DNA from 4 places in the Virgibacillus sp. 6R genome. Region 4 is predicted to be linked to each of the others. Evidence: riboswitches for the same ligand, from Rfam matches in the RefSeq annotation. Region 4 holds a riboswitch; each other region holds the start of a gene.
What was found. A riboswitch is a leader RNA that binds a small molecule or an ion and turns the genes downstream of it on or off. The one in region 4 is predicted to bind S-adenosylmethionine.
Positions count from the first base shown of each region.

Region 1 (8,291 bases), 2.1 Mb from region 4:
TTCGATTAAGTGGCAACCCTTCACGTAAAGCTGGTTCATCTACCTGAATAATGTTAATTCCATTTTCTTCTAAAGCCTCCACTTCCTTTTGCAATGCTAGAGCAATTTGTTTCATAATTTCATAGCGTGGTGTTGTATCATGAACAAAAGACCAGTTTAAAATGGTTACCGGCCCCGTTAACATTCCCTTCACCGGACGTTTTGTTAATGACTGTGCATAAACGCTCTCCTTCACTGTTATCGGTTTATCCCAAGACACATCTCCAAAAATCAATGGCGGTTTGACACAACGTGAGCCATACGACTGCACCCAGCCAAACTCTGTCACAGTAAAGCCATTCAATTTTTCCCCAAAGTATTCAACCATATCATTTCGCTCAAATTCACCATGAACGAGAACATCGATATCGAGTTTTTCCTGAATTTTGATCCAGCGTTTAATTTGCTCCTTCACAAACTGTTCATACGCTTGATCCGTAATCTCCCCTTTTCTCCATTTGGTACGTGTTTTTCTCACTTCAGGCGTTTGCGGCAAACTGCCAATTGTCGTTGTCGGCAGTAATGGCAATTGTAAACGTTGCTTTTGCTTTTCAATCCGTTCTGCAAATGATACGGTTCGTTGTGCATCATCACTCGTTAAATTGGCTACTTTTTTTCTTACCTCATTATTGGATTGATACGTCTTTATTAATTGTTTAATTGCTTCATTCGCTTGATCTAATTCTGCTTGAACGGAGACTATACCATCATTCAACCCTTTCGTTAATGTAACTGCTTCATCCAACTTCTCATCAGCAAATGAAAGTCCGTCATAAATGACCTGATCCAGCTTTTGTTCTAATGTTTTTGTTACCGGAACATGCAAGAGTGAACAAGATGGTTGAATAATAAGCTGGTCATGATGAACTAGCTGTCTAATCACTTCCAATATCGTGCGCTTTTCTGCTAAATTAGCTCGCCAAACATTACGTCCATCAATAATCCCGGCTGCTAACACCTTATCCTTGGGAAATCCATATGTTTTTAATAGTTCTAAAGAATCTCCGTGAACAAAATCCATGCCAATCGCTTTTACTGGAAGATTCACTATTTTTTCATAAGCAGTTATTTTTTCAAAATACGTTTGTAAAATAATTTGCGCATGAGGTACGTGTTCAGCAAAAGCCTGATACACTTTTTCAACTACTGCGATTTCTTCTTTCGATAATTGCGTTACTAAGATTGGCTCATCTATCTGAATCCAAGATGCCCCCGCTTCGACAAGTTCCTGTAAGATCTGTACATATTGTGGTATAAATTTCTTTACAATTGTTGAAAACTCCTGCTGGTCATAACCCTTTGCCAGTTTTACAAATGTAACTGGGCCTAAAAGGACAGGCTTTCCATCAATACCGAGTTTTTCTTTAGCTTCTTGATAAAAGGTTAAAGCACGGTTCTCTACTAATGAAGGCTTAACGCCATTTAATTCCGGAACGATATAATGATAGTTTGTGTTAAACCATTTCGTCATTTCTGAAGCGACTGCCCCATCTGTTCCGCGTGCAATAGCGAAGTACGTGTGCCTATCTACTTTTCCACCAATATAGTTAAAACGTTTCGGTACGATTCCAAACGTAATGGCCGTATCTAAGACATGGTCATATAAGGAAAAATCATTTACCGGAATTAAATCGATTCCTTTTTCCTGTTGTTTTTTTAAATTGCGTAACCGGATTTCTGTTGTTTTTTCAATTAACTCCGTCTCAGAAATAACCCCACTCCAAAAATTTTCTAATGCTCTTTTCCACTCGCGATTTTCTCCAATTCTCGGATAACCAATATTCGAACTCTTTATTTTTGACATATATACTCCTCCATTTTTATATGTGATCGAAAATCATGAGATACATATTATTAATTATTGACATTCTCTCTCGGGTTCCCCGGTTCTAGGATAGGTTAATTAATTATGTTCTAAACGACTATCCTTTAGATTTTGATGTATACTTATCCTCAAACCCTACACCCTAAATTAATGTGAGGATAAGCTTGCTTGCGCTCGCATGGCATTTGTTTTTTGATGAATATAGTTAACTAATTCGACGATCATATCATAGCGCATAAACGGAGTAATAAGATATATCCCGTGAAAATGTTCAAAAGCTGTATCAAGTAACTCTTTCGAAATAGCAATGCTTTCTTTTGTTGATTGCTCTCGATTTCCCTCAGCTGCTTTCATACGAGAGCGAACTTCATCCGTAAGCTTTATCCCCGGTACTTCATGATGTAAAAATTCAGCATTCTTTGTAGAGGTTAATGGCATAATTCCAATAAAAATCGGTGTCTCTATATGTGAAGTTGCTTGTTTCAAAGCAATTATTTTCTCTTTGCTATAAACAGGCTGTGTCATGATATAGTCAGCACCGCTTGCTATCTTTCTCTCCAATCTAGCAACCGACTTTTCTACATGATTCACGTTGGGATTAAAAGCCGCTCCCACTGTAAATGAGGTATGTTCTCTTAGGGAATCCCCGGAAAATGACATACCTTTATTTCCTCTTTTAATTAATTCAATTAACTTAAATGAATTAACATCAAAAACAGAAGTTGCTCCTGGAAAACTGCCAATTTTAGTTGGATCACCTGTTATAGCTAAAATTTCATGAATTCCTAAAATGTCTAATCCCATTAAATGCGACTGTAAGCCAATTAAATTACGATCTCTGCAAGATAGATGGACTAACGGTCTGATCCCCTGTTCTTTAATAATCGTTGCAACAGCTACATTACATATTCGCGGTGTAGCAAGCGAATTATCGGCAAGTGTCACTGCGTCGATTCCAGCTTTCTTTAACGCTCGTATTCCTTGATAATATTCTGTCATATCTAAATGTTTCGGAGCATCTAATTCAACGATAATGGTATGTCGTTCTTTTGCTAATTCTGCCAGCGATTTTTCTTTTCGTTTCCTTTTTAAAATTACTCTCTCTCGCTGCGGAATTTCTACCACTTTTTCTGTAATCGGGTCCGTATCTTTTAATCCTTCAGCTAATGCTTTAATATGATCAGGAGTTGTTCCGCAACACCCTCCTAATAAGCGCACCCCTTGTTCTCGCAATTGTCCGGCACACTGTTTAAAATAAGCCGGTTCATTTTTGTAATAAAGTACACCATCCCGATATGCAGGCAAGCTTGCATTTGGATATGAAGCTAAAAAGGCCTTTTTTGGTAAAGGAACTGATTGTAAGGATGTAATTATTTGTGATGGGCCAAAACGGCAATTAACACCAACAAGATCGGCACCCAAAGATTCCAGTTGCTGTAACGCTTCAGCTAACGGTGTACCATTTTCCAAAACTCCCGGAACATGCATCGACACATTTGCGATAATAGGGATTTCCGTTTCCTCCCGAGCAATTTCTAACACCATTGTTAACTCATCCAGATTATAATAGGTTTCTAAAATAAGCCCATCTATTCCTTCTAAAAGTAAACAATATAATTGTTCTCGAAAGCTTCGTTTAATTTCTTCTTTTGTTTCATTTAATGCTTGAACGCCATGAATACCGCCAATACTTCCTAAAACATATACTCCTTTTTGCCGGGCTTGCTTTGCAATTTGTACGGCTTTTTGGTTAATCTTTTTAACTTGTTCTTCTAAGCCGTATCGTGCCAATTTAATATAGTTTGCTCCATATGTGTTTGTTTGAATGACAGTTGCTCCAGCATGAATATATGCTTCATGTACCTGTTGAACTTGATCTGGATGGGTTATGTTTAATTGTTCAAAACTTTGATCGATACCATACGAATATAACATCGTTCCCATGGCACCATCTGCAATTAAAATTTGATCTTGTAACTGTTGTAATAAGCTCATGTTGGTGTCACCTCCTCCTTTGCAATTAAATATCTGCTCATAACCAGATAAGTCTTACTAGCAGTTCATGCGGGATAAAAATAGTTTTTCTAACATAGTAAAAGGCATCTTTCACCTTATTAAATAATCGAAAAGGTAAAAGATGCCTTTAGTTGTCTAATCGGCATGTGCTTTATTTAGAATTTTGCAATGAACGATTGTTATTTATATTCGCAAACCGCTTTTTCTCCGTTGTGTCAATTTGCGTAACCCTTCCATCGTGTACAGTAATGACTACAGATCCGAAATCAATTGCATCTAAGCTTTTTCTTACGTACTCCCATTGTACTTCATCCAATTTACTCATTTTCTCATCTTCCCTTCTCTTTATTGTTAAAGTACAAGCATCCAAAACACCTTTTGGGAACTTGTAAAGCAATTGTCCATGTAACGTATGGAAGAGCCGCCAATTTTAAATATTAAAAAACCTCTTCCTATTGACAAATAAGAAGAGGTAGATTATTTAAGTTAACGCTCTTCTTATCTTTCAGGCATAATGCTTGCTGGAATTGGCACAGTACTTTAACAAAGTCTGTTGCCGAGGTTTCACTGGGCCAGTCCCTCCACCTCTCTGGATAAGAAATCATGTGATATTAAATTTGTTTAATACTTTACACCGAAAGTGTATTATTGTCAATCTTTTATTTATAATTTTGTGTAAATATAACACAAATCGATTTTACACATACAGTATAGAACGCTGTTGAGGATTGTCCATCGTCGTTAAATAGGGGTTTTCCAGCTTAAACTTATTCCCATCAGCTGACGAACATACCTATACAAATAATCGTACACTTCTATGATCCCCCCGACGCTACCCGCAAATGGGCTTCATATTTTAGATTTTTTCCCACATTATAAAATTATTATTAGATGATAAATAAATTTAACTATCGTATAATGACCCTATGAAGTGCGCGTTGGCAATTGATTTGGTTTGTTCTTCACAAGCACCATAAAAGAAAAGCCCTTTTTCATTTATCCTTGGCTCTTTGGGGCTGTATGAATGAGAATTAAAATTTTATTAGGGAGCAGGTGAGGGTTTTTGTCTACGGAAAAAGTCTTGTCGTTAAAAAATTTATCCATGAGTTATGGAAGCAAAAATGTATTAAATGAAATTAATCTCGATGTATATCCAGGACAAATCATTGGATATATTGGGCCTAATGGTGCCGGAAAAAGTACCACCCTTAAAATTATGCTCGGATTAGTGGGAGAATATAGTGGTATGGTAGAAATCTTTGGCGAAGATATTGCAACAAGTGATTATTCCTATAAGCGTAAAATTGGTTATGTTCCAGAAAATGCAGAGATTTATGATAATCTGACAGCAAATGAATATTTAACATTTATTGGAGAGCTTTACGGCATGGAGCAAAACGAAGCAGCAAACAAGGCAGAAAGTCTGATGCAACAATTTGGCATGGAAGATGTTCTACATACACGTATTTCTTCATTTTCAAAAGGGATGCGGCAAAAAGTGTTAATTATTTCCAGTCTCTTACATAATCCGGATTTAATTTTTCTTGATGAACCATTAAGTGGACTAGATGCCAATAGCGTAATGATTATAAAAGATATCTTAGAGCAGCTTGTCGCACATGGAAAAACGATTTTTTATTCTTCGCATATTATGGATGTTGTCGAAAAAATCAGCAATCGTATTGTGTTACTTGTAGACGGTAAAATTGCCGCTGATGGGACATTTGAAGAGTTACAAGAACAAAATAAGCAAGGTTCCTTGGAAGGAATTTTCAACCAATTAACTGGTTTTGATGAGCACAAACATACAGCAGAAGAATTTGTTCGCATTGTGACAAATGGTGATGCCAATGATTAATTTTTCGTTAAAAATACTTGATTTGCTTCAGCCGCTTTTTCGTATGCTTCGAATGGATTACCCAATGATGCGCAAAATACTTGAGGTCAAGCTAACAATGGACGGACGTCGAACACCGACTGTTTTTGCTTCTAACGTATCTAATAAAAGGAAATACGGGAATCAGTTTGTAAAATCGTTATTTATTTATGTATTATACGGCTTAATCCTCATTCCTTTTATATTTTTTGGAGAGAATTATATCTTTCAAATCAGTATTATATTCGGTGTCTCTATGTTTATCCTAATGACGTCTATGGTTTCAGATTTCTCATCGGTACTTTTAGATGTTCGCGATAAAACCGTCCTTCACACTAAACCAATTCATACAAGAACGATAAGTGCTGCTAAAATTGTTCATGTTGCGATCTATATGAGCATGCTCACAGGAGCATTTATCGGAATTCCTTCCATCGTTATGTTAGGAGTTCAAGGTATCAGTTATTTTCTGCTTTTTTTAGCAGAAATCGTTTTATTAATTTTGTTCATCATGACCATTACAGCATTAGTATATATTTTTATATTACGATTTTTCAGTGGTGAAAAGCTAAAAGATATGATTAATTATGTCCAAATTCTGCTGTCTATAGGAATCGTTATTGGTTATCAAATTGTCATTCGCTCCTTTGAAATGGTTGATTTTAATTATGTTTATGATTTTAGCTGGTGGCATATATTTATTCCGCCTATGTGGTTCGGTGCACCTTTTGAATTATTTTTAAATGGGAACACCTCCTATGAAATGATTATCCTTTCTTCACTGGCAGTAATTGGTCCCATCATTTCCATTGGTTTATATTATAAATTAATGCCGGCCTTCGAGCGCAATTTACAGAAGCTAATGGAAAGCACCGAGAAATCTAAACAGAAGCGTAGGAGGATTCATACTGTATTGGAGCGTCTCTTTTGCAGGAGCAAAGAAGAACGACAATTTTTCCGATTCTCATCAATTATTATGGCTCGAGAACGGGAATTCAAGCTGAAGGTATACCCCACATTAGGATTATCACTTATTTTTCCGTTCATTTTCCATTTTAATTATTTGGGTGAAAACTCTTTTGAACAATTCTCAAATAGTAATATGCATTTCACGATTTATTTTTGTAATATTATGATCGGCGTTGTTGTAATGATGCTACGTTATTCAAGCAAATATAAGGGAGCATGGATTTTTCAAACAGCACCAATTGAAAATCATTCGGCTATTTATAGCGGAACCTTAAAAGCGTTCATCATAAAATTATATTTGCCACTTTATACCTTATTAGCGGTTATTTTTATTTTTCTGTTCTCTGCACGAATTATCCCAGATCTTGTAGTTGTCTTTATGACAGGTGTTCTGCTTACTTTAATTAGCTATAAAGTTGTTAATAATGGGAAGTATCCATTTTCAGAAGCCTTTGAATCTGCACAGCAAGGCGGTACTACCATGAAAACATTCTTGCTCATGTTTGCAGTTGGCTTGTTTTTCTTAGCACATCAATTTTTCAGCAAGATAGACTTTGGAGTGTATATGTATCTCGTAAGTTTAATGCTTGCAACCGTCATCTCATGGAGAGTGGTATTTAAGGTGAAATAGAAGAGAGGTATAAAGCGGTACAAATTATCCAACACTTAAAGTGGGAGTCTTACAGCAACTTATATGCCCAAATAAAATAATTTAGTAAAACCCCCATCTACTAAACGAGGATGGGGGAAAATACGATAGAAAGCACCAAACCATAGCTTGCGATAGGGGGAGTATTTCGACGCCCTTTTTGTCGTATATAAGAATTTGTGGTAAGACTGGAGGGATATAATAGACTTGAATCAAAGATGTGACTAATATGCCCCTTGATAGTATGAAGTAATATTCAAATCAAATCCTCTATTGGTAATAAAAGCAATGATTTATTAACATACCCCATTTTTCAATTAATAAGTATTCCAATTAAGAAAACAGTTCTCACATAAGCAATAAAGCATCGGCATCCAATATGTCAATTCGTTTTTGACTTTTTTTCTTAATGTAGCCTTTTCTTTCTAACTCCTTTAAAACTCTGCTTATCGTTTCAGGTGTTGTCCCGAGATAAGAGGCTAAATCTTTATAATTCATAGGTAGCACTACTTGCTGATTTCGTTCATCCATATTCTCAACAAGGAAAAGACCCAATCTCGTGTCAACAGACTTTGTTGCAAAACGTGTTGTTTGCATCTCCGATTGCTCCAGTCGGTTAGCAAATTCTTCTAGAATTTTTAAAGAGATGGACGGGTATTTTAATAATAAATTTTGCATAGCTTTACGACTAATCATGCAAACTTTTGCTAATGACATCGCTTCAGCATAAGCCTCATGTACTGTATCTTTGAAAATGGCTAATTCACCTGTAAAATCTCCTGGATCTAATATTCGAACAAGCTGCTCTTTCCCTTCATCTGAAAGACGATAAATTTTTATCTTTCCTATATGAGTGATATACAACCATTCAGCTTTATCGCCTGCACGGTAAATAATTTCTCCACGCTTGAAAGTAA
Region 1 covers NZ_CP017762.1:2,689,899-2,698,189, reverse strand. Annotated here, with positions in the region: gene metE (5-methyltetrahydropteroyltriglutamate--homocysteine S-methyltransferase) at 1-1,843, opposite strand, end outside; gene BKP57_RS12225 (bifunctional homocysteine S-methyltransferase/methylenetetrahydrofolate reductase) at 2,012-3,859, opposite strand; gene BKP57_RS12220 (YezD family protein) at 4,032-4,205, opposite strand; SAM riboswitch class I at 4,376-4,480, opposite strand; gene BKP57_RS12215 (ABC transporter ATP-binding protein) at 4,983-5,738, shown strand; gene BKP57_RS12210 (hypothetical protein) at 5,725-7,356, shown strand; gene BKP57_RS12205 (Crp/Fnr family transcriptional regulator) at 7,723-8,291, opposite strand, start outside.
Region 1: it holds a riboswitch for S-adenosylmethionine, as region 4 does, so the genes downstream of both, BKP57_RS12220 (YezD family protein) here and metK (methionine adenosyltransferase) in region 4, are expected to answer to the same signal.

Region 2 (8,291 bases), 640 kb from region 4:
AGCTTGCAGGAATTACGGATTTGAACCAAACACGGTATGTAAAAGTTCACAACGAGACTTTATGATTGAAATGGTCGAAGCGAAATTAGGCATTGCTTTATTACCAAGTAAAATTTGTCAACAGCTCCTCCATCATGACGTTACTACCATTCCATTCAAGCACCCTATCACTCACCTTGAATTGGCTCTCATATGGAAGAGAAATAAATATTTGCCATACGCCGTGCGGGAATTTATAGCTATCGCGAAAGAATTTACCAGTTAAAGAACTCAAAACAAGAGACAGAGCCTCCATAAACTGCCTCTTGTTTTGGGTCTTTGTCATCACCAGCATAGCAAAAAATAATTGTTTCAGAGTAATCATAACAACGAAACGTCGGTAATATTTCTCCTGCTATTTTTCTCTACCCTGTACAAAGGTAAACCTCCATACTTTTGTGAAATTATTCCCCTTATTGTTCATCTTGACTAAAAACTTGACGTACTTCTATTACTAAATAGCTGATTTCTGCTTGTCCACGAGAATAACCTACTTTGTAGTGTCATAGCTTAGCTGTAGTGATGCTTTTTAAGGAGGATAAAAAATGAATGCACAAACGCCGGCATTTATGAGTGCTTTTGATCCCTACGTTTACCAAACATTACAATCGATAACCGGATCGATGCTTATTGTACAAACCACCCAAGGGACTGTTACAGGCAGTCTTAAAACCGTTATGCCAGACCATATTGTGATTGAATCAGGTGGTTCTTCTTTCTACATTCGTACGCAACAAATTGTTTGGGTCATTCCTAAAAGCTAAAAAGGAGGCTTACCATGTTTAAGCGTGAAAACCGCATGTTAATTGAATTGCCTATACCTGAACACGGGGATCCCAATGCAGCAGCGGCAGTTCAAGAGTTATTAGGTGGGAAATTTGGTGAAATGTCAACTTTAAATAACTATCTGTTTCAATCCTTTAATTTCCGACAAAAGGATAAACTCAAACCATTTTACGACCTGGTTGCTAGTATAACGGCTGAGGAATTCGGACACGTTGAACTTGTTTCAAACACCATTAATCTACTCTCAAAACGAAACACCTTTTATACAGGAGACCCAGATGTGACTCCATTACGAACAGGAAAAGATAGTCGAAATACTTATCAGTTCATTGCTACTGCACAAACAGCACTTGCAGGTGATTCCATGGGTCGCGCCTGGACAGGAGATAATGTCTTCAGCAGTGGCAACCTCGTGCTTGATCTATTGCACAATTTCTTTCTTGAAATTGGCGCTCGTACACATAAAATGCGTGTATATGAAATGACGGAGCATGAAACAGCAAGAGAAATGATTGGATATTTATTAGTTCGCGGTGGTACTCATATCTTAGCTTATGCCAAAGCTCTAGAAATCGCTACAGGTGCTGAAGTGAAGAAACTAATTCCAATCCCTGATCTCTCCAACACCAAATTCGATCATGCCCGAAAATTTGAGGAGCAAGGCTTAGCAAATGTATTATACACATGGAATGACGTCGGAGATTATGTAGACATTCGGCAAATTTGGAAAGGGGAAAATCCAGAAAATGGGAAACAACTGATCGTGAAGGAAGGAGCACCAAAGGGAGCACCAATTCCAAATCTTGATGATCTTCCAGAAGAATTTGCACCGGGAATTGATCGGGATGACTATCAAAAAATCGCTAAACGATTGCTGGAAAATATGTAGACTTCCTACTCCTGAAGTGGGAGTCTTACAGCTCCTTATATACGGGATAAACTAGTTAGCCAAAGAAAATTGTCAACTGTGCAATAGTGTGCAGGAAAAATGCAAATGTAGACAGTTTCTTTCTCTTTTAAACTTTTTCAAATATCGCACATAGAAGGAGAGTAGCAATGGATAGCTCATAGATATTCTATGATCCATTAAACACTCTAAATGAATACAAGGTTCCACTTGACTTTTTTTAATCCGCCTTGTATTCTAATATTCAATCTTATAAAATTCAAAAATTATTTTCTTATCCAGAGAGGTGAAGGGACTGGCCCGTTGAAGCCTCGGCAACAGACTGCTTGCAGTACTGTGCCAATTCCAGAAGCTTAATGCTTGAAGATAAGAAGAATTGGTCCTTTATATTTAACTTAGGAAACCTCTTCTTATTTCAAGGAGAGGTTTTTTGCTTGCTCTCCTTGAAAATATTTTTCTAGGAGATGATGATCATATGATAAAAAGAACACTTGAAACAAGGCTAGTGCAATTAGGAAATCACAGCGATCCTAACACTGGTGCTATCAATCCTCCCATCTATTTATCAACTGCATTTAAACATGACGGGATTGGACGTTCAACCGGATATGATTATAGCCGTACCAAAAACCCTACCCGAACACTGTTAGAAGCAGGTATTGCGAATTTGGAGTCTGGTGAACAAGGTTACGCTTGCAGTTCAGGTATGGCAGCTATCCAATTGGTGCTGTCCCTTTTCCAGTCTGGTGATGAATTGATCGTTTCTGAAGATATATACGGAGGAACGTATCGTTTGCTGCAGCACTATGCAAATGCCTATCAGTTCCATATAATCTATGATTCTTTTACTAATTTGAAAGATATGGAAAAACGGATATCTGATAAAACAAAGGCTTTATTTATTGAAACGCCTACGAATCCACTCATGCAAGAAATTGACATCAAATCGTTAGCCAGTTTAACCACAAAACATAACCTATTACTTATCGTTGATAATACATTTCTCACCCCTTGTTTGCAGCGACCTATAGAACTTGGCGCAAACATTGTTATTCATAGTGCAACCAAATATATTGGTGGACATAATGACGTATTGGCGGGACTTGTGATTGCAACAGGTGTGGAAGTATGTGAAAAACTTGCTGCTTTACACAATGCATCCGGAGCAGTGCTTTCTCCTTTTGATTGTTGGTTGTTAATTAGAGGGCTAAAAACACTTTCACTCCGAATAGCAAAGCATCAGGAAAACGCACAAAAAATAGCAAGATTTTTAGAGGGACAACCTGCAGTTAAAGAGGTGATCTATCCAGGCAAAGGTGGGATGCTGTCTTTTCGTTTGCATGATTCTAGCTGGGTTGATCCTTTTTTGCAACAATTACAATTAATTACCTTTGCAGAAAGCTTAGGAGGTGTGGAAAGCTTTATCACGTATCCAGCTACACAAACCCATGCCGACATTCCTATTAAAGAACGGAAAAAGCGTGGAATTGATAACTGTTTATTACGTTTTTCTGTAGGGATTGAGCAAGCAGAAGATTTAAAGCATGATTTAAATCAAGCGCTGAAACAATTCGAAACAGGAACTTAAAATTTTTTTAGTAAATAGGTTGACATTTCATTCCTCTCGGTGTAAAGTATTATTTAAATTTTATAAATGATCAAATATATTTGACAACAAATATCTCGTTTCAACAACAGTTCGGCAGAAACGTGCCATTGATTGAACACAGGAGCTATCATGAATAGCTTTTGAACAAACATAATATGACTATCTTATCCAGAGAGGTGGAGGGACTGGCCCATTGAAACCTCAGCAACAGGCATAATTGCACTGTGCTAATTCCAGAGCGTAACGCTTGAAGATAAGAAGAGATACCATAAATAAGGTAATTCACCCTCTTCTAATTCAAGAAGAGGGTTTTATTATGGGGTTTCCCCAAATCACTAAAAGGAGGAATTTTAAATGAAACGTAATTTACAACAGAGGTTAGAGGAAGGTCCCGTTATTGTTGGAGAAGGCTATTTATTTGAACTGGAACGAAGGGGATATTTACAGGCAGGCTCTTTTGTACCGGAAGTAGCTTTAGATAATCCGCAAGCCCTTAAGCAAGCATACCGTGATTTTATGAATGCCGGATCTGATGTTGTTCTGGCTTTTACGTATAATGGGAATCGAGAAAAAATGCGCATCATTGGCAAAGAGGAATTATTAGAGCCATTAAATCGAAGCGCGATTCGTCTTGCAAAGGAAGTCGCCAAGGAACATCCAGTAGAAGAAGCTCTTGTTGCTGGAAATATTTCCAACACTAATATTTTTGACCCCGATGATCCGTCATCTAAAGATCAAGTAAGAAGTATTTTTGCAGAAATGGTGCAATGGTGTAAAGAAGAAGGAGTCGATTTTGTTAACGGGGAAACCTTTTATTACTATGAAGAAGCATTGATCGCCTTAGAGGAAATTACGAAACAAGAGCTTCCAGCTGTAATAACATTTGGTCTTATGGGAGAAAACATTTTACGGGATGGATATACCGTGGAAGAGGCTTGTCAATTGCTTTCCGAAAAAGGAGCACTTGTGGTTGGCATGAACTGCTTCCGAGGTCCAGAAACGATGCAGCCATATCTTGCTAAAATAAGAAAGTCTGTCAATGGATATGTCGGCGCTTTACCAATTCCATATCGCACAACAGAGGAGCATCCAACATTTTTCAACTTACCTGATGGGGCTTGCAGCTGTCATTTACCAACAGAAACAACTTTTCCAACTGCGCTAGACCCACTTTATCACAATCGCTATGAATTGGCAGCATGGGCTAAGGAAGCAAAAGATATTGGCATCCATTACATTGGACTTTGCTGTGGCGCTTCTCCTGCAATGCTACGAGCAGTAGCTGAAGCTGTCGGTGTCGAAACGATTAATTCCAAATATTCCCCAAATATGGAGAAACATTTCTTGTTTGGATCAGATAAAACATTAAAAAAACATAATGTGGATTATCGTTTGAAAGCTTAAAACAACAACAAAGAAAATTTTTCTTTTAAAGGAGAATTAGTGTGACAAATCAATTATGGCATACCATTGCAGCGATTAAAAACAAGCAATGGATTGATTTAACCCATGCTTTTGGACCGGAATCACCACATTTCTCAGCATTTGAACCCGCCAAATTTGAAACATTATTTGATCATGATGACGGCTTTTTCGCGCAACGACTCACATTTCCCGGGCAATATGGAACACATTTGGATGCACCTGTTCATTTTGTCCGTGATACAAGGTGCTTAGATGAATTAGAGCTAAAAGAATTTGTCTTACCACTTGTCGTCATTGATAAATCAAAAGCTGCTGGTGAAAATCATGACTTCGCATTAACGGTTGAAGATGTGTTAGCATTTGAAACCATCTATGGAAAAATAAATCCTGGCAGTTTTGTGGCTTTACGTACAGATTGGAGTAAACGGTGGCCTGATCAGGAGGCATTTGATAATAAAGATGCTGACGGGCAAAGTCATACACCAGGCTGGTCACTAGAAGCTTTACAGTTTTTGTACGAGGAACGCGATATAAAAGCCGTTGGTCATGAAACGTTTGATACAGACACCGCTATTGATTATGCCAAAAATGGCTCACTCATAGCAGAGTATTACGTACTTAGCCAAGATAGCTACCAAATAGAATTACTTGCCAATTTAGATAAGGTGCCAGCAACAGGTGCAGTCATTTGTAATATCGTCCCAAAAGCAAAAAACGCTTCTGGATTTCCGGTTCGTTCGTTTGCTATTTTACCTTAATTTGTAAGAATGAAAGCATTGATAATGGTATGACTTCTGTGGAAGCAAACCACGCTTAACAAACATGGATAAAGATCGCATCCATATTTAAGAGTTTATGAGACTTTGATTATTTTAAAATAGTTCAATACAACAAGCAGCCCCTCCTCCTACCTGAGGTGTGAGAGGAGGGGGGGGTCCATACATTTTGGACAGCACTTTTCTCAACTCATAATTCTTAAAAGAAAAGCTTTGAAACAGAATAATTGAATACCCGATCAGGTTTTTAGATGAGAACTCCCCCCATAGCGTATATAGATGAAACGATTCGCGAAAGCAAAAGCTTTAAGCGGGAGCTGAAAAAAGAAGAAGCGGTTCAGACAGGAAAGCATTAACTCCTTTTCTAATATTTATTCTGAATAGCGCTTTGCTAGCTTACTTTTATGTAATTGAAATACTTCTTCCAAAGAAATGCCGTATTTATTGGCAATGACAATGACATTGCCTAGTACATCTCCAAGTTCTTCGGTTAACGCTTGTTTATTTTCTTCAAAAGTACTTTCTGCTTCATCTGGTCTGTCTCTCCCTATTTCAAGAGCTCTTATCGCTCTAGCTACTTCACCTGTTTCTTCAGCTAAAAAGCCGATGCGAACGAAAATATCTAAATCCGCCCATCCTCTGTTCTTATAATATTGCTTTACCCACTGCTGAAATTCAGTTACATCCATTCTTACCCACCTTCTTGTCTAGCTATAAGTTTTAATAACCTTCAAAATTTATTTTACTGAACTAGCTCCAAGAGAAAACAGGCTAATCTACTTTTCGTTTAAACACAATTTGATTGAAGTTCACACTAATCCTACCACTAGGGCCCTCTCCAACTTGAGGAATAATATTTACTAATTCCCAGCCTTGCTTACCATACTCATTTAATTTGTCCTCGAGTTCTTCTCGATCGGCAGAGGTAATCCCTAATGTCCAAGTTTCTACTGCATATTCCCATGTTTGCATAAACAACACTCCTTTTATTTGCGTTCAAGCGTCCATATCAAAGAAAGACATCTTCTTTTGCCTATAGCACCTAAATTGATTATCGTCAGCCTAAATATGTCATTCCTTAAAATAGTAGATTGCCTTATAGAAAACAACAAGTGGTTATTAAAATTTGTAGACCCATGCCAAAATTTAAGGTTCCTTCACAAATAGTTGATTTTCATGCTTCATCAATATTGCGATCGAGCCAAATCCCTAGGTGCGTTTATCCATCAAGTCCATTCTTCCTACCAAGCAAGTCCGATTTTCTTTCAGCTTATTTTACTTGTTAAAGGCTTCCATGGCTTGTCTCAGTTTCTCAGGTATCATCACAACTTCTGTACTAAGATCTACGGGCCTAAAATTAGGATCTATGCATTCATGCCAATATTGCAAGTGTTTTCTGTCTACCCAGTGTTCGGATTCTTCTACATCTTGTCCACCTTCCCCTTGTACAGAGTACCAATATAGATACTCATTTCCATTAAGTGTTTCTCTAAAAATGGTTTCAACGTACATTTTTTCATCTGCTAAAGTAATTAGGACATCCTTCATATGCTCATTTAGAAATGCTAACCACTCATCTACAACCTTGGATTTTCCTTCTTTCACTTTAAATCTTGTTAGCTCTACTTGTATCACTTGCAAACCTCCATCTTATAATATCATCTATGTAAATTGATCGTAGCATAAACTACTAATTTAATGAATAGCAAGTTTTACATCTGATAATTTCGGTTAAGTTTGCTCATGGTTCCCAACGTCTAGACTAACTAATTGCTGGTCAATCAAGCAATTTTTAATCAACAAGCAGGTAAATGGGGTAGGTTGGCGAAATAATTAGTGATGAACGATCTTTTTGCCAAAGGAGAATCAATATGAACATCTATAATACTGTTCTATATTTTCTAAACAATTATTTACCTAAAGAGCGGTTTTTAATGCAGTACTATAGTACGTTTCCTGCACAATTTAAAGAATACATTTTATACCATTGAAAACATCAAGAACAAAAAAGAAAGGTCGCTTTTCAAAAACAAAATTCTTTAAATAGAACTATTGCTTGGCTAAGCCTCCCTATTCTTTGCTTGCCCATATAATATTTTAAGTAGTTTAATAGGCAAATAACCAAGCACTCCTCCAATTGTATTTAACAACATATCATCAACATCAAAGCTTCCAAATTTAAAAATTAATTGCAGCAGTTCAAACATAAAACTTAAGCATAGCGTTGCGAGCATCACTTTGGTTATCTTTTGAAATCTTTTCGATATCAATGGGAGGAGTAAACCATACGGAACAAATCCAATCACATTACCTACTATATTTTGAACACGTATAGTGAAATTAATATTTTCTGCTAAAAACAAATAATATAAGATCGTTTTAAAAGGGATAAAATTATGCTCATTCCAAAAAGGTCCTTCATAACTAAATGTAAAATGACTGATAATTTCAGAAAGAGGGAGATGCTTAAACAAGATCAGCTTGGAAAGAACCAGCAAATAAAAGCACATCCCTACAATTAACCCTGTTTTTATTATTTTTCTCATACTTTCTTCTCACTTTCTCTTTATAAATGTTCTATTGTGGAGGGGATAGATGATATTTCATTTTTAATACGATGTAAAAATGAAAAACATAAAAAACCTATACTGCTGCCAATTGTGTTTAAAATAATATCATCTATATCAAACTGGCCAACTTGTAAAATCAGCTGTAATAGTTCAATGGACAAGCTAGCTATCGCTGCAAA
Region 2 covers NZ_CP017762.1:1,271,189-1,279,479, forward strand. Annotated here, with positions in the region: gene BKP57_RS05780 (LysR family transcriptional regulator) at 1-265, shown strand, start outside; gene BKP57_RS05785 (YuzF family protein) at 585-803, shown strand; gene BKP57_RS05790 (manganese catalase family protein) at 818-1,714, shown strand; SAM riboswitch class I at 2,004-2,105, shown strand; gene BKP57_RS05795 (methionine biosynthesis PLP-dependent protein) at 2,208-3,320, shown strand; SAM riboswitch class I at 3,503-3,601, shown strand; gene BKP57_RS05800 (homocysteine S-methyltransferase family protein) at 3,696-4,745, shown strand; gene BKP57_RS05805 (cyclase family protein) at 4,787-5,524, shown strand; gene BKP57_RS05810 (MazG nucleotide pyrophosphohydrolase domain-containing protein) at 5,914-6,231, opposite strand; gene BKP57_RS05815 (DUF4177 domain-containing protein) at 6,314-6,514, opposite strand; gene BKP57_RS05820 (DUF6176 family protein) at 6,818-7,174, opposite strand; gene BKP57_RS05825 (VanZ family protein) at 7,603-8,088, opposite strand; gene BKP57_RS05830 (VanZ family protein) at 8,109-8,291, opposite strand, start outside.
Region 2: it holds a riboswitch for S-adenosylmethionine, as region 4 does, so the genes downstream of both, BKP57_RS05800 (homocysteine S-methyltransferase family protein) here and metK (methionine adenosyltransferase) in region 4, are expected to answer to the same signal.

Region 3 (8,291 bases), 1.3 Mb from region 4:
TAAAGAAGAAGTAGTAATTCCTGGCGCAAGGAGAGTTTAATCTATGGATATAATGGATTTTTTAGCACGAGTGAAGAGCATTTACCCAGCCTTAACGAAGAGCGAGAAAAAAGTTGCCTCGTTTGTTTCTGAGAACTACCAGCGTATTGCTTTTATGTCTTTAACAGAACTTGCTGATGAATTTGGTGTCGGGGAAGCTACTGTAATTCGCTTTTTAAAAAAGGTAGGCTTTTCTGGATATCATGAATTTAAGACTACTATGGCAAAGCAAATCCTTAGCGGTAAAGAACCTAAAGCGGATACTAAATTTGAAAAAACGTACCAAGATATTGTTAAAATGCTGGATGAAACAAGACTGATGACCAATACGGAAAAAATAAAACAATCAGCAAATTTGATAAAGAACAGTAATGCAATCTATTTGTTTGGTATCGGTTTCTCTGCTTTGGCTGCACAGGGAGCACAGATTAGACTCATGCGCCTTGGTTATAAAGCATACTTTTTTTCAGAACAGCATACAAGATTGGTTTCATCTCATTTAATTGAACCTGATGACTTGGCGATCGCATTTAGTGTAACAGGTGATACACGAGAGACGTTACAATGGTTAAGTAAGGTGAAGGAAAATGGAGCAAAAACGATTGCGATTACGAACCATTCACGGTCGCCTATTACTAAAATCGCTGAATTATTATTATTTACTGCAGGAAAGGAAGTAGCACAAGAAGGAAGTACTTTAATTACGGAAATGTCGCAGCTTTTCGTAGTTGAACAAATTTGTCAATATCTACACGAAATTGATAGTTCTAGAATAGCATTAGCAAAGAAACAAATTTCTCAATCTATTGATTAGCGTAAACACCTTAAATAAATAGTGCTATTCATTTTTAAGCGCAGTACGTATTCTCAAGTAAGATAAATTATAACCAATGGTATCCCAACCGGTTGAGCTTTCGTTATAACGTGCTAAAATAGCATAAATATATAAGGCTAAGACTCTAGGTAGTGGGTAGAATTGATTTTTTCTCCAATCATTTCGCAACTATTAAAGATGGAGGGTATATCATTGAGTTCAACAGTATAAAATTTTTATGAGTCGTTTTCTTAAAAATTCTCCCACATTTCGTAGGAGAATTTTTAACTAGAACAACATTTGACTAGAGTTTATTAGTCAAATGTTGTACAAAGCAGGCCAATTATCCATAACTTATCAAAAATATTCCAATAATAGCAGTATTAGTTTGTTGATCATTTTTTCTTTGTCTATGTATAGAAACTGACAAATTTTAAGCATTTTCTAACCATTATTCATATTCGTTTTCGAGGCACTTTCCTTAATAAAACAAAAGGCGCCATAAGCTTTTACGAAGTGTTTGTAAAAAGGCTAGGGCACCTAAAGTTTGATTGAGCAAGATGGAGTCCTGTTTAAGGGTAATAAAATCCATTTTTTTAAGTCTATGAGCTTTTTATTATCGCTACTGGTTTGAATTAGTTAACTTTACACTGGTGTTAAACAGGAATTATTACGAAGTCGTAGTGCTTCATCATAAGGGTTCTTGTGTGTAATAACTGTAATTTCTGCTGCTTTTTTATAATCTGCTATATTATGGAAAGCGTTCGGTTGCTCGATCCATAAAAGCTTGCATTTTTTATTTACGAGTTGCTCTAACAAGTCAGCTGGTAATGTTGCGTGTACCAGCCAAATGGCGTCTACAATCGGAACCTCAGATAACTCATCATACTGTGGCAGTTCCGCTGTGGAAATAGGATTTCCGACAGCAACTATGTCAAATCCAAGTGCTCGCAGTTGCAACACTTTTTCTTCATCTGCTTTGCTCGCTTGCTCTAACCCGTAAACGGCAATCGTTTTTTTGCGTATGTTCCCCTCGTCTCTTATAAAAGAAGAATGGAGCAGCCAATGGATAGCGTGCTGATCATCAAATACGATGGTCTCTTGTTCACCTGTAGCTTTGGCTATCGCTTGATCTAGTGTAATTAGCAAATCATTTACGGATTCTAACCCAATCGATAAACGGACGGTTTCTTCCGTCGTTCCGCTCGCTGCTAATTCTTCTGATGTAAGTTGTTGATGTGTCGTGGAAGCGGGGTGAATAATCAGTGATTTCGCATCACCTACATTGGCTACATGTGACCATAATTCAATGTGATCAATTAATTGTCGTCCAGCTTCCCTCCCCCCTTTTATACCAAACGTAATGATCGACCCTGCCGTACCATCACGGAAATATTTTTTTATTAATGGATAGGACGGATGGCTGGGCAAACCTGGATAACTGACCCACTCAATTGCTGGATGATCCTCCAAATACGATGCAATCTTTTGTGCATTTTGTGTATGTTGTTGCATACGTAAATGTAACGTTTCTAATCCTTGAAGCAGTAAAAAGGCACTATGTGGACTTAAGCAAGCGCCAATATCACGAATTAATTGCACGCGAAGCTTAGTGGCAAAAGCGGCTGGTCCAACATCAATAAACCGCAGACCATTATAACTCTCATCGGGTTCAGTAAAGTCAGGAAATCGTTCATTGTTCCAATCAAATCTTCCACCGTCTACAATGATACCTCCAATGGTGGTTCCGTGTCCGCCGATCCATTTTGTAGCAGAATGGACAATAATATCCGCTCCCCAGGCGAATGGTTTGGTAAGGTATGGTGCGAATGTATTATCAATAATTAATGGAATATGGTGTGCGTGAGCGATAGTAGCAATGGTCTCTATATCAAAAACGTGAAGACTTGGATTTGTAATCGTTTCTCCAAAAATAGCTTTTGTTTTGTCAGTGATCGCTGCTTCTACTTCTTTTGGATTGGTACCATCAACGAATTTAACGTTGATGCCATAGCGAGGCAATGTGTTAGCAAATAAGTTATACGTCCCACCATAAAGATTGCGGTCGGTAATGATTTCATCGCCAGCACTGGCGACATTTAAAATAGCGAATGTAATAGCAGCCATACCAGAAGAGGTTGCTACTGCTGCGACCCCATCTTCCAATTGAGCAACACGCTGTTCAAATGCATCGACTGTTGGATTACCAATACGAGAATAAATATTTCCTGGCTCCGCTAATCCGAATAAATTTTGGGCATGTTTGGTATCTTTAAAAACATAAGAAGTAGTTTGGTAGATAGGTACTGCCCTTGCACCTGTTGTCGGGTCGGGTATTTGCCCGCCGTGAAGTAAAATTGTCTCTGGATCTTGCGTGAAAAAGCTTGTCATTGTTTTATTCCTCCTTTGAATGTGGGGCTGGTTCTTAAGATCTAATCCTCTTATCTTTTTTGCATTTGTGGTCTCCGTTTTTGGAACCTGTTGAATGAATCTTGCGAAAAGTATGTTTTCGGCTGGTTAATTTTTTCAAGGTAGGCGACTATTTGGAGGTGGTGGAAATAAAAAGCCCTCTTCCTAAAGAAGAGGGCTAGAATCGTTTTCCGTTCCTCCTCTTATCTTCCAGACCATTTCTAAGGTCTGTAGGATTTAGCACCGTAAAAAGCAAATCATTATTGCTTTTAGGTTGCCGGGTTTCAAAGGGCCTATTCCCTCCACCACTCTTGATAAGAGATTCAATTTTTAAATTACTGAATATTATATAAGGTTCAAGATGTATTGTCAATGAAGAATACGTGTACACATATTATTTATATAAATTAGGTCTAAGTAGGAGGTAGGAAGCTTTAGATATTTCTCATTATAAATAAACAAGGAGGCTTTAATTTATTTTTTGAAGAATAAGAAAGTATAAACTCAGGTGCTTATGGATAATGAAATAACCTAATAGTCACGTCCGGCGCATGAGCCCAGCAACTATGTGAACTTAGAAATGCGCCCTACGATAAGTTATCATCGGTTCGTGGCAAAGAGGAAGGCCGAGACTAAAAACGGGCTTGCCGCTCCACGTCGGCATACCCCTGTTTTTAGTGGCATGATTCCTAAATCTTTAGTTGATTCGTTCCATTCACTACGTTGCTAAACGGGCGCCCTGCGCCTTTGTTTAAAAGATAAGCAAGTATAAAATGAAGTGCTTGTAACGAAATAACCGACTAGTCACGTTCGGCTCCATTGCCCAGCAACTAGTAATTCGCTGCAACTTTGTGAATGACTGTTGATTTAAGACAATTTGCTGTTATTAAGGTTACGTATACACTTGTAGAACGAATAAAGGTATGTTTCAGTTTAAAGTTTTTTACATGTTATTGATTTTTACAAATGGTTGTGACCTAGGTCATTTTTCATTACCTATGTCAGCTGAAAGGATATGAAAGCGCTTTTTAATTTTAATTTGGCTGATAAAATAAAATGTGAAATGCTGAATGAGGAGGTTTAAATTCTAAATGACAAAGCGAAAAATCAGCGACTCCATTCAAAGATTTGGGCGTACTTTACTTCTCCCAATTGGGGTACTGGCGCCAGTTGGTATGATCTTAGGGATTAGTGGAGCATTGGTACAAACGTATATGATTGAAAGGTTTCCTTTTTTAGGCTATGAAGCAGTAAATACTTTATTAACTAGCATTCGTACCATAGCAAGTGTCGTGTTTGATAATATTCCATTGTTATTTGCAATGGGTGTTGCCTATGGAATGAGTAAAAAAGATAAGGGGATATCTGTTTTTGCCGCTACAACTGGCTATTTAACCTTAATTATAGCCATGCATGTTTGGCTAATCATTACGGGGAAGATGGCGGATCCCGAGGTTATGACGCAATATGGGCAAATAGAAGTGTTAGGCATCCAAACAATGAATATTAATGCGGTAGGAGGAATCATTACTGGGCTTTTAGCAGCTTGGGCAACAGATAAGTTTTATAATCTAGAATTGCCAACGGCATTTGCATTCTTTTCAGGAAAAAAATCTGTCCCGATTATTACAATTGGTTTTATGACGGTAATTGGTTTAATCATTCCTTTTATTTGGTCGTTGTTTGTAGGACTTTTAACAAACTTATCTTCCGTATATTTAAGTGTGGTAGGTCCGTTCTTTACTGCTGCAGGAGAGAGATTATTTATTCCTTTTGGATTGCATCATGTGTGGAATGTTCTGTTTCGATTCACGGAAGCTGGAGGGTCCTATGTTATTGATGGCGAAACGTACGTAGGGGTTGTCCCTGCGATGACGGAGATTTTATTTAATCAAGGACCTAATAGTGAGTATTGGTCGATGATGCCAAAGCTAACTCGTTTTATGGCACAACAGCAAATGTTGGTAACGTTATTTATCTTTCCGGCGATTGCCTTTGCAATGTATAAAACGGCTTATAAAGAAAATAAAGCTTATGTGAAATCAATGTTAATTACAATGGTCTTAACTGCTGTTCTTGGTAATGTTACGGAACCGTTAGAATTTACATTCGTGTTTATAGCCCCATTATTATATGTTGTTTATGCCTTTATTGTTGGGATTGGTGCCGTTTTATTATCTTTTGCAGGGGTAGCAATTGGATATATACGTGGAACTATTTTTGACTTTACGATTTTTGGATTGCTATATGAACAAACCAATTGGATTTTTCTTGTGCTAATTGGTACAGGGCTAGCCATCGTAACTTATTTTGTGTTTCGCTGGGCCATTATTCGCTTTGATATTAAAACTCCCGGTCGAGAAGAACAGCAAAATCTAGATAATACATTATTAAAAGAAAAACGTTATGATGAGATAGCGAAAATTGTCGTTAAAGCATTAGGAGGAAAAGGAAATATTTTAAATGTTGATAATTGTATTACCCGACTTCGGATCGATTTAAAAGATGTTCGTGTTATCGACAAAGATGTATTAACTACTTCTGGATGTACAGGATTTTTCTTTCCAACGGCAAAACATATTCATGTTGTCTATGGTCCACAAGTTGAATTTGTAAAAAATGCGGTTGATGATGAAATACGAAACTAAAAATGGAGAGATATAAATGAGAGCATTATATGATTCGAAAAGTAAGACGATGGATGATCAAGGTATAAAAAAACTATTTACCCAAGAAGAAAAATATAAAACGTGGTTATTATTTGAAGCTGCTTTAGCACAGGCACAAGCTGAATATGGATTTATTCCCCAGCAAGCAGCAGATGATATTAACCAAGCAGCTAAAATAGAGAATATTGATTTTGCAGAAATGGATCAAATATACAAAAAAATAGGACATGGCTTTGTCCCTTTTTTAAAGGTATTCGTAAAAGCTTGCCCAGAAAACAGTGGAAAATATGTTCATTATGGAATAACAACACAAAATATACAACAAAGCTCACAACTTTATATTCTTAAGCAAGCACATCATAAGTTTATGAACATAATCGGTAAAATTTTAGGTAATTTAAGTGCTTTGGCATATGACAATAAGGATACGGTAATGCCTGGAAGAACTCATGGTAGACATGCGATTCCTATTACATATGGGTATAAGGTTTCGGTATGGATTAGCGACTTTATTCATTGCTATGAACGTATGGCAGAAGCAGAAAAAAGAGTTTTTAAAATCATGATGGGAGGAGCTGTAGGTACATTTAGTTCGATGCCAGAAGTTGGCATGCAAGTACAAGCGCGTGTTGCAGAACTAGTAGGGATGTATCCGATGGAAGTTCCTTCAAGAAATATAAATACACATAAATTAGAGTATATGATGAACTTGTCGTTGCTAGCCAATATTTGCCATAAAATAGCCGAAGAAGTATATAGTACAACATTGGAAGAAATAGCAGAGGTTTCGGAAGGATTTAGTAAGGGTACGATCGGCAGCAGTACCATGCCACATAAAATTAATCCGAAATTAGCTAAAGGGATTATTGCAAACTCGCAAAAACTGTATTCTTTACCTGGAGTCGGAATGTATTCAGCAGTACGTCCATATGAAGGAGATAGCAGTTCCTATATGCTATTCGATGGTTTGCTTGAAGAAGCCATGGAATTAATTACGGAGGTTTTATTACGATGTGAGGAATTAACAAGAACAATAGTCGTTCATAAAGACAGGATGCTGCATAATGCTTTACGTAACAAGGGATTGGATAATAGTGAATATGTGATGATGAAATTAGCAGAAAAACTGGGTAAAGATCAAGCACATTCACTCATGTATGAAATTGCCATGAAGACGGCCTCCGAGGGTGAAGATTTCTTTACCAATTTAAAAGCAAATGAAAAGATTGCCAGTGACTTTACCGATGAAGAAATTAAAGCGATGATTGACCCGAGAAACTATATCGGGCTTTCCGTTACAATAGCGGAGAAGGAAGCCAATAGAGCAAAAGAAGTGAAAGAAGAAATATTAAATAAGTATAACTAATGGATGACGCTCCTTTTCAGCATAAAAGCTGAGAGGGAGTTTTTGTATATTCATATTATCTTTATGTATCTAACGTACGTATAATTCTTATCTAACTTTATTGGTAGAACTGATAAATGCAAATGTAAATTCGCTGGATAAGAAAAGGCTACGTTTGTTTAATCGCAAGACAACGCCGATTTTTCAACAACGTCTAAAAATTCTTTGATCTCTGTATGAAGGAGAAAATCCATCCAAGCTTTTGTTTCATTATAACTGGTAGGAAGATTTTAAAATGGTATACTAAATCGTAGTAATTTGATTAAAGGGATAGGCAAGTAACAGCAAATATTGGAATGGATTGAGGAATGAAACATGTTGAACTTTTTAGATAACTATGAAGAGATGACAGCAAGTGAACGGAAGGTTTTGAATTATATTGTAGAAAATATGGATGTTATCCCCTACATGAAGATAAATGATTTAGCAGAAACTATATATGTATCGAAAACAGTGATCATAAACCTTGCTCAAAAACTTGGTTATAGTGGGTACAAGGAATTAAAGTATTATATAAACCAATCTGTAAAAGATAAGACGCTTCATCAAAAAAAGAATGATTTATCGTACCGTGATAGACTAGATCAAAGTATTAAAAAAACATTTTCCCTTGTTAGTGAAGAAGTGCTCCAAAATTGTGCTAAACAAATACAATTCTCGGAAAATGTATTTATTATGGCTAGAGGAACTAGTAAGGCAGTAGGTTATTATTTAGAGCATCTTTTGTTATCAATCGGAATTCAGTGTATTTTTATAAAAGATTATAATCTATCTGAGTTATTTACGAACTTTGTAGCCAAAAACGATATGGTGATATTTATTTCTATGTCAGGAAATACAAAGAAGATCGTTAATACAGCTAAAAAAGTACATTTTAAAGACGCAAAAATAATTAGTATTACTTCTTTTCAAACAAATGAATTAACTAAATATACAAATGATAATTTATATTGCT
Region 3 covers NZ_CP017762.1:1,946,673-1,954,963, reverse strand. Annotated here, with positions in the region: gene BKP57_RS08855 (DUF4127 family protein) at 1-14, shown strand, start outside; gene BKP57_RS08850 (MurR/RpiR family transcriptional regulator) at 44-853, shown strand; gene BKP57_RS08845 (PLP-dependent aspartate aminotransferase family protein) at 1,499-3,244, opposite strand; SAM riboswitch class I at 3,463-3,583, opposite strand; gene BKP57_RS08840 (PTS transporter subunit EIIC) at 4,354-5,910, shown strand; gene BKP57_RS08835 (class-II fumarase/aspartase family protein) at 5,927-7,297, shown strand; gene BKP57_RS08830 (MurR/RpiR family transcriptional regulator) at 7,652-8,291, shown strand, end outside.
Region 3: it holds a riboswitch for S-adenosylmethionine, as region 4 does, so the genes downstream of both, BKP57_RS08845 (PLP-dependent aspartate aminotransferase family protein) here and metK (methionine adenosyltransferase) in region 4, are expected to answer to the same signal.

Region 4 (8,291 bases):
GCGCTGGAAGTCTTGTACCACCTGGAAAAAAGATCCCTCCATATACATTAGCGCTAGGCAGTCCAGCAAAAGTTGTCAGAGAGCTGACAGAGGACGACTTCGTGGAAATGCAGCGCATTTGTCAATCATATGTTGAAAAAGGAACTATCTACAAACAACAACAACTGGATAAGTAATAGTGGCAAAAAAATTGAACTTTTGACAAACAAAGCCGATATATAAATAAAGGAGCCTTATTAAATAGCACTGTTGAAGATTCACTTTAACTCACAGGGAGATTGAAAAGATGAACATTATTTTATTTAGTGTTTGTTGTATGCTGGCTACTGTATTATTCTATATTAGTTCCAAGCAAAAAATAGCTTGGGTAAAAAAATCCTTTATCATATACGGTTTTATTTTTTCTATCACTGCTATTTCTGTGTTAACTCTTTTTGTTATGGAACATAAAGCGGCTTTCAAACAGTTGATCCAATATACAATCCCGGTTCACGAAGACAATCAGTTATCACCAGAAGAGAGAAAACTATCGAAACACACCATTCAAAAAAAAGTTAAAATGGATGTTCCTAAGATAGAGCAGCTTCCAGAATTACCGAGAGGCTGTGAAGTAACTAGCTTATCAATGCTCTTAAGGCATAATGATATCCGTATCGATAAAATAGAACTAGCGCAGCAAGTAAAAAAAGATCCTACGCCTTATACGAAAAAAGACGGTGAAATATTTTTCGGTAATCCGTATCGTGGGTTTGTAGGTGATATGTATTCATTTGACACACCGGGTATGGGCGTTTATCATAAGCCAATTGCTGCATTAGCTAAACGTTATGCAGGTGATCGTGTAAAAGATTTAACCGGAAATGACTTTAAAACAATCATTACAGAATTAAATCATAAGCGACCTGTATGGGTAATTATAAATACAACTTACGATAAACTTCCAGAAAGTCAATTTACCACTTGGAATACAAAGGACGGAAAAATCGATATTACGATGAAGCAACACTCCGTATTGATTACAGGTTATGATGAAAACTACATTTATTTTAATGATCCATTAAACTTTGCAGAGAAAGCACCTATCGATGAGTTTCAAGCTGCTTGGGAACAAATGGGAAAACAGGCGATCACCATTGATTAAGAGGTGATCGCCTGTTTTTAACAAAGTCATAATGACTTTGAAATCGTAACTTATTCCATGGCGTAGACAATGAACTACTTCACTATCCTATTTAGATTAGTTGGAAAGGTAAAGCAAACATGCAGTTTAACTTGTCAGCTTCCTATCCTAATATTAAGAATGGATTAATTCCGCTTCGTTTTCATTTAGGTTAGCAGCAGTAAACTTTTTTTCAACAAAGTTTTGGTGCCATAGCATGAACATAAGCACCGTCCATATTTTTCTGCTATAGTCCCCTTTTCCTTGGCAGTGAGCTTCTAGCAGTTCAAGTATATAGTTCTTGTGTAATAAATGGTCTGTCTCACTTTCATGAATCAGTTGTTTTGCCCAGCCATTTAACTCATTCTTAAGCCAATGACGAATAGGTACTGGGAAACCTAATTTTTTTCGGTCTAGCACATGATCTGGAATGATTCCACGTGAAGCCTCACGCAACAGACTCTTCGTACTACCGTTAGCTATTTTCAAATCAACTGGAATTTCATTTGCGACACGAAATACTTCCTTATCCAAGAACGGCACTCGTAACTCAAGAGAATGAGCCATCGTAACACGGTCTGCTTTTAATAAAATATCTCCACGCATCCAAGTATGAATGTCTACATATTGCATTTGGTTCACGTACGGATAGTCTTTTACCTGGTCAAATAATTTGCCTGTTATTTGCTGGTAAGATAAATGATCATTATACGTTTTTAATAGCTTTCTTTTTTCGTTTTCTTCAAACATTTTTGCATTTCCAATATACCGTTCACGCAACGGCGTTGTTCCACGATCTAGGAAGCTTTTTCCTTTCACTCCTTCAGGTAATATAGCGGAAACGCGTTTCAGCAATTCCTTCACAGGTAACGGAAGCTTATCGAATATTTTCAATGAGCCAGGCTCCCGATAAATATTGTAGCCCCCAAACAATTCATCAGACCCTTCTCCAGACAGCACAACTGTTACATGCTTTCTCGCTTCTCTGGAAACAAAATACAATGGTACGCAGGATGGATCAGCTAATGGATCATCCATATGCCACATGATTTTTGGTAAGTTGTCTACATATTCTTCCGGTGAAATCATGTAGGAAATGTTTTCCACATTCAGTTTATCTGCTGTTTCCTTAGCTACATCGACTTCTGAATAACCATCGCGTTCAAAGCCAACTGAAAATGTCTTAATATCTGGATTAAATTCTTTAGCTATGGATACGATTAACGTTGAATCGATACCCCCAGATAGGAATGACCCAACTGGAACGTCACTACGCATATGCACGTTAACAGAATCATACATGACATCTTGAATTTTTTGAATCCAATCTTGCTTTTCTCGAAGCACAGGATGAAATGTAGCATGCCAATAACGTGTAAATTGAATAGGTTGTCCAGGTTTCTTAATGAAATAATGGCCTGGCTCTACTTTTTTAATGCCGGCAGTCATTGTCATTGGTTCCGGCACGTATTGAAAACTCAAATAATGCTGCAGAGCAGCTTGATCTACTTCTTCTTGTTCCATCATTAAGGTAATACTTTTTTTCTCTGATGCAAATGACGTCCCAAAGGAATTTTCATGATAAAAAAGTGGCTTAATACCAAAAGGATCGCGCGCACCGTATAATTGCTCTGTCTCTTTATCCCAAATAAGAATCGAGAACATACCTCTTAAATATTGAAAGGCATTCTCCTTATGTTTGGAAAAAAGTGCAGCTATAACCTCTGTATCTGAGTCTGTCTGGAATTCGTAGCCTTCTTCAAGCAGTTTTTCACGTAATTCGATATAATTATAAATCTCTCCATTAAAAACGAGCCAGATTTGTTCATTGTTATAGCTTAATGGCTGTGAACCACTTTCAATATCAATAATACTTAATCGGCGAAATCCGAATGAAATATAGGAATCAAAATAATAGCCCTCATCATCTGGCCCCCGATGAGTGATCAAATTATTTTGCTTTTTAAACAATTCAATTTCTTGTTCTGTTCGTTCGACTGGATTATCAAATATCATTCCGATAAAACCACACATTGCTGTCTACCTTCTCTCATTAATAATAGTAACGTGGCGTAAGATTATTTTTCAATATTATCATACCACATTATTCGCTAGTAAAAAACTTCCAAATAAAGCGTGTTTTATAGGGTAATAAGTTCTACATTATATAATTCTTGTCTGTTGATGTACATATGACCGTCTGTGATCACCATTTTTTGCGGAGACCTATATTGCATCAGATGTGAGTAAAGATACCATAACCGTACCATATATTCAATTGTTCTCATCAAAAACGGTAAAAAATTCAATGATGCCTTTTGTTTTTTTCGATCATTTAGTTACTCCCAAATTCTTATGTAAACAACATTATTCCTATTATATGTAAACTTCCCCCATTTAACCAAATTAGCCCCCTATCTTGGCACCGAAAAAAAAGCATGATTTCTCTATCTCCATCAAAAGAAAAATCATGCTCTCGCTCTCATCATTATTGCTGCTCTTTTACTAGTGCTACCAATTCTTCCACTTTATCTGTCTTTTCCCATGGGAATAAAACGTCCGTACGACCAAAATGTCCATATGCAGCTGTATTTCTAAAAATAGGCTTTTGTAAATCAAGCATACGAATAATGCCAGCCGGGCGAAGGTCGAATAGTTTTCGTACAGCTTGGACCAATTCATCCTCGCTTACAACCCCGGTTCCAAATGTATCGATAGCAATCGAAACTGGTTCTGCTACACCAATCGCATACGCAAGTTGAACTTCACATGTTTTTGCTAATTGGGCGGCAACAATATTTTTTGCTACATATCTAGCAGCATAAGCAGCAGAACGATCCACTTTCGTCGCATCCTTACCACTAAATGCACCACCACCATGACGTGCATAACCACCATAAGTGTCAACAATAATTTTTCTTCCGGTTAAGCCTGCATCGCCTTGTGGACCCCCAATCACAAATCGTCCAGTTGGGTTGATAAAATATTTCGTTGCTTCATCTAATAAATGTGCTGGAACAACAGGAATAATAACATGCTCCATTAAATCTTTTTCAATTTGTTCTACCGTTATATCTTGATGATGTTGTGTCGAAATGACGATTGTATCAATTCGAATAGGCTGGTCATCTTCTCCATATTCTACAGTTACTTGTGTCTTTCCGTCCGGTCTTAAGTAATCCAATGTATGGTCTTTACGGACATCTGCCAAACGCTTGGCTAATTTGTGCGCTAGAGAAATTGGCAATGGCATTAATTCTTCTGTTTCGTCACAGGCAAACCCAAACATTAGTCCTTGGTCACCAGCACCAATAGCATCAATTTCTTCCTCGCTCATTTGCCCCTGTCTTGCCTCCCAAGCAGTATCTACCCCCCCTGCTATATCCGGAGACTGCTCGTCAATCGCTGTTAGTACCGCACAGGTTTTGGCGTCGAATCCAAACTTTGCTCGTGTATAACCAATATCCTCAATGGTTTTTCGAACGATTGCAGGAATATCTACATATGTAGTGGTCGATATTTCCCCTGCTACCAATACTAGTCCTGTTGTAACAGTTGTCTCACAGGCAACTCGAGCATAGGGATCAGATTGTAATATTTCATCAAGGATAGCATCGGAAATTTGGTCCGATATTTTATCAGGATGACCTTCTGTTACACTTTCAGAAGTAAATAAACGTCGATTCGTAGCCATATTGCTACTTCCTCCTTTTAAAGTCGGTTACGGAACTCTATATAAACAAGATGCACCTTTCATTTTAGGGAATGTTATGAAGTCCATACTTTACTTGTCCAAAACGACAACAACCACTCCTATGAATGTAAATAGGATTTATGGTTATGAACAGCAGTATTTATTCCATTTCAAAACATCTCAACCGCTAGCATTCTATCCATTTTAACACAAAAAAATCCCTTCCTGCTTATCATGGAGGAAAGGGAATAGCGGACCTTTCGCTCTTATTGTTCAAGGTGACCTACTTACCTTGCATCAGGTTAGCACCTTTTCACATGAAATGTGATGGTTGCTGGGCTTCCTCGGGTCTGTCCCTCCACCGACTCTGAATAAGAGAACCGTTCGAATTTCAGCTTACCGAAAGAACCCCTTTATGTCAACTAATTTCCCCGTATTTCTATATGTTTTTTTCACACACTATAATGAAAAGATAAATATTTTTTTAATTTCATCGATATTTAGTATGGACTATTTAGGTGAATGTGTTATACTAATAAACATATTGAGTATATCACAATCGTTCTTAATCGTTGAACGTGAATAAATTTGAATTAAAAGGCAGGTATTTTTAAAATGAAAACGGTAGAAAAGTCTTATGTAACCGAATTATATTCTCACCCTTATTTATTATCGAATTTATCGGTACCGCAGCTTGTTGAAAAAATCTTGGCTAGAAAAGAAGGTAAGTTATCAGCTACAGGTGCAGTTCAAGCTGAAACAGGGGCTTACACAGGCCGCTCACCAAAAGATAAGTTTATTGTAAAAGACGAAATCAGCGAAAACTATGTTGACTGGGGAACAGTGAACCGTTCCATTGATGAAGCGACTTTCAATAAACTTTACCAAAAAGTCGTTCAATATTTAAAAAACAAATCCGAGATCTTTCAATTTAGAGGATATGCTGGAGCAGATCATGATTACCGTCTTCCGCTTCAAGTGATCAATGAATATGCGTGGCATAATCTATTTGCCAGACAGTTGTTTATCACACCTAAAGAAAAAGAGTTAAAAGAGCATCAGCCAGAGTTTACCGTTTTGTCTGCACCAACATTCAAAGCCAATCCTAAAGTAGACGGTACAAACTCAGAAGCATTTATTCTTGTATCGTTTAAACAACGTATCGTATTAATAGGTGGAACAGAGTATGCCGGCGAAATTAAAAAATCTATTTTTTCCGTGATGAATTATTTGCTCCCTCAACGCAATGTATTATCTATGCATTGTTCCGCTAATGTTGGTAAAGAAGGCGATGTTGCTTTGTTCTTTGGCTTGTCAGGAACAGGTAAAACAACATTATCAGCTGATCCGTACCGCCGTTTAATTGGCGATGACGAGCATGGCTGGGGACCTAATGGCGTGTTTAATATTGAAGGTGGTTGTTATGCTAAATGCATTAACTTATCGCAAGAAAAAGAACCGCAAATTTACGATGCCATTAGATTTGGTGCAGTATTGGAAAATGTCGTGTTAGATAACCAAACAAGAATTCCTGACTATAATGACACTATTTTAACAGAAAACACTCGCGCAGCATATCCGTTAGAAAACATAGATAACATTGCCGTACCAAGTATCGCTGGGCATCCAAGCACCATTATTTTTCTAACCGCTGATGCTTCAGGAACATTGCCTCCTATCAGTAAATTGACGAAAGAACAGGCCATGTATCATTTTCTAAGCGGATATACAAGTAAGCTAGCAGGAACAGAACGAGGTGTAACCGAACCACAAGCAACATTCTCAGCTTGTTTCGGTTCTCCATTCCTTCCATTGGCACCGTCCAAATACGCTGCCATGCTTGGGGAAAAGATTGACGCTTATCAATCAAATGTGTTTCTTGTAAACACCGGTTGGACGGGAGGAGCCTATGGTACTGGGAAGCGCATGAAGCTTTCGTATACTCGCGCTATGATTCATGCTGCATTAGAGGGCGAATTACATGGCGTAGAGACAACAAAGGATAAAATATTCGGATTAGAAATTCCGATGCATGTACCTGGAGTGCCGGATGAAGTATTAATTCCGGAAAACACGTGGCTCGATAAGGCCGCTTATGAACAAACAGCAAAACAGCTTGCGGTGAAATTCCATGAGAATTTTAAGCAATTCACAGAAGCTCGTGAAGATATCGCTAATGCTGGCCCTATTTATAAGGGTTAATCATTGTTTCCTCATCCCAAAAGGAATTTTATATAAAATTAATTTGCAGTTACTGCTGCATGTCGACCTCATTATTGCGAGGTCGATTTTTTTTGCTTGGGCTTACAGAGATGCCCAAGAGCGTCCCTCAAGCTCTTACTAAAATCATTCTTAACACTCACCTACTCTACCCCCTAGTTTTTCATTTTTATAAAACATCCATTATATAGGCATTCACACATTTTTAAATGCAATCATAAACTGTTTTGACAAACTAAATCATCAATGAAAGGGGCAAATAGGATGAAGAAAATTCTATTTTTCCTATTCTTCAGTAGCATACTATTGATTTTAACAAGTTGTAATAATACGAATTCAAAAAAAACCATTCAATTAGCTGAAGTGACCCGCTCCATTTTTTATGCTCCGCAATACGTGGCTTTGGAAAAAGGTTTTTTTGAAGATGAAGGATTAGACGTCGAATTGCAAACTACATGGGGTGGAGATAAAACAATGACTTCGCTTTTATCAGATGGAGCCGATATCGCGTTAGTTGGTGCGGAAACATCCATTTATGTTTACGCTCAGGACTCGAAAGATATTGCTATTAACTTCGCTCAGCTCACACAAACAGATGGTACCTTCTTAGTTGCAAAAGAAGAAAAGCCTGATTTTGATTGGAATGATTTAAAAGGTACAACCTTTTTAGGACAACGTAAAGGTGGCATGCCACAAATGGTTGGCGAATATGTACTTAAACAAAACGAAATTGATCCGCATGAAGATTTAGATTTACAGCAAAATATTGAGTTTGCTAACATTCCTAGTGCATTTGTGTCTAGCGATGCAGAATACGTCCAATTATTTGAACCAACTGCCAGTATGTTTGAAAAAGAAGGAAAAGGGCATATTGTAGCTTCGTTTGGAGAAGAATCTGGAACTGTTCCATATACCGTTTATATGGCAAAGCAAACATATATGGATGAACACAAAGCAGAATTGGAAAAATTCACAAAAGCAGTTTACCGGGCCCAACAATGGGTTTCAGAACATTCTGCTGAGGAAATTGCTAAAACCATTCAACCTTATTTTGAAGATACGGATGTAGCTATGCTCACTTCCTCCATTGAACGCTATAAAAATCAAGGATCATTCGCAACCGACCCGGTGTTAAAAGAAGATGCGTGGAACAATTTGAAAAACATTATGGAAGCAGCTGGAGAATTGCCGGAAGATGTAGCATACGAGGACTTAGTA
Region 4 covers NZ_CP017762.1:626,814-635,104, forward strand. Annotated here, with positions in the region: gene BKP57_RS02975 (gamma carbonic anhydrase) at 1-176, shown strand, start outside; gene BKP57_RS02980 (C39 family peptidase) at 287-1,141, shown strand; gene asnB (asparagine synthase (glutamine-hydrolyzing)) at 1,295-3,193, opposite strand; gene metK (methionine adenosyltransferase) at 3,648-4,853, opposite strand; SAM riboswitch class I at 5,117-5,231, opposite strand; gene pckA (phosphoenolpyruvate carboxykinase (ATP)) at 5,469-7,055, shown strand; gene BKP57_RS03000 (ABC transporter substrate-binding protein) at 7,338-8,291, shown strand, end outside.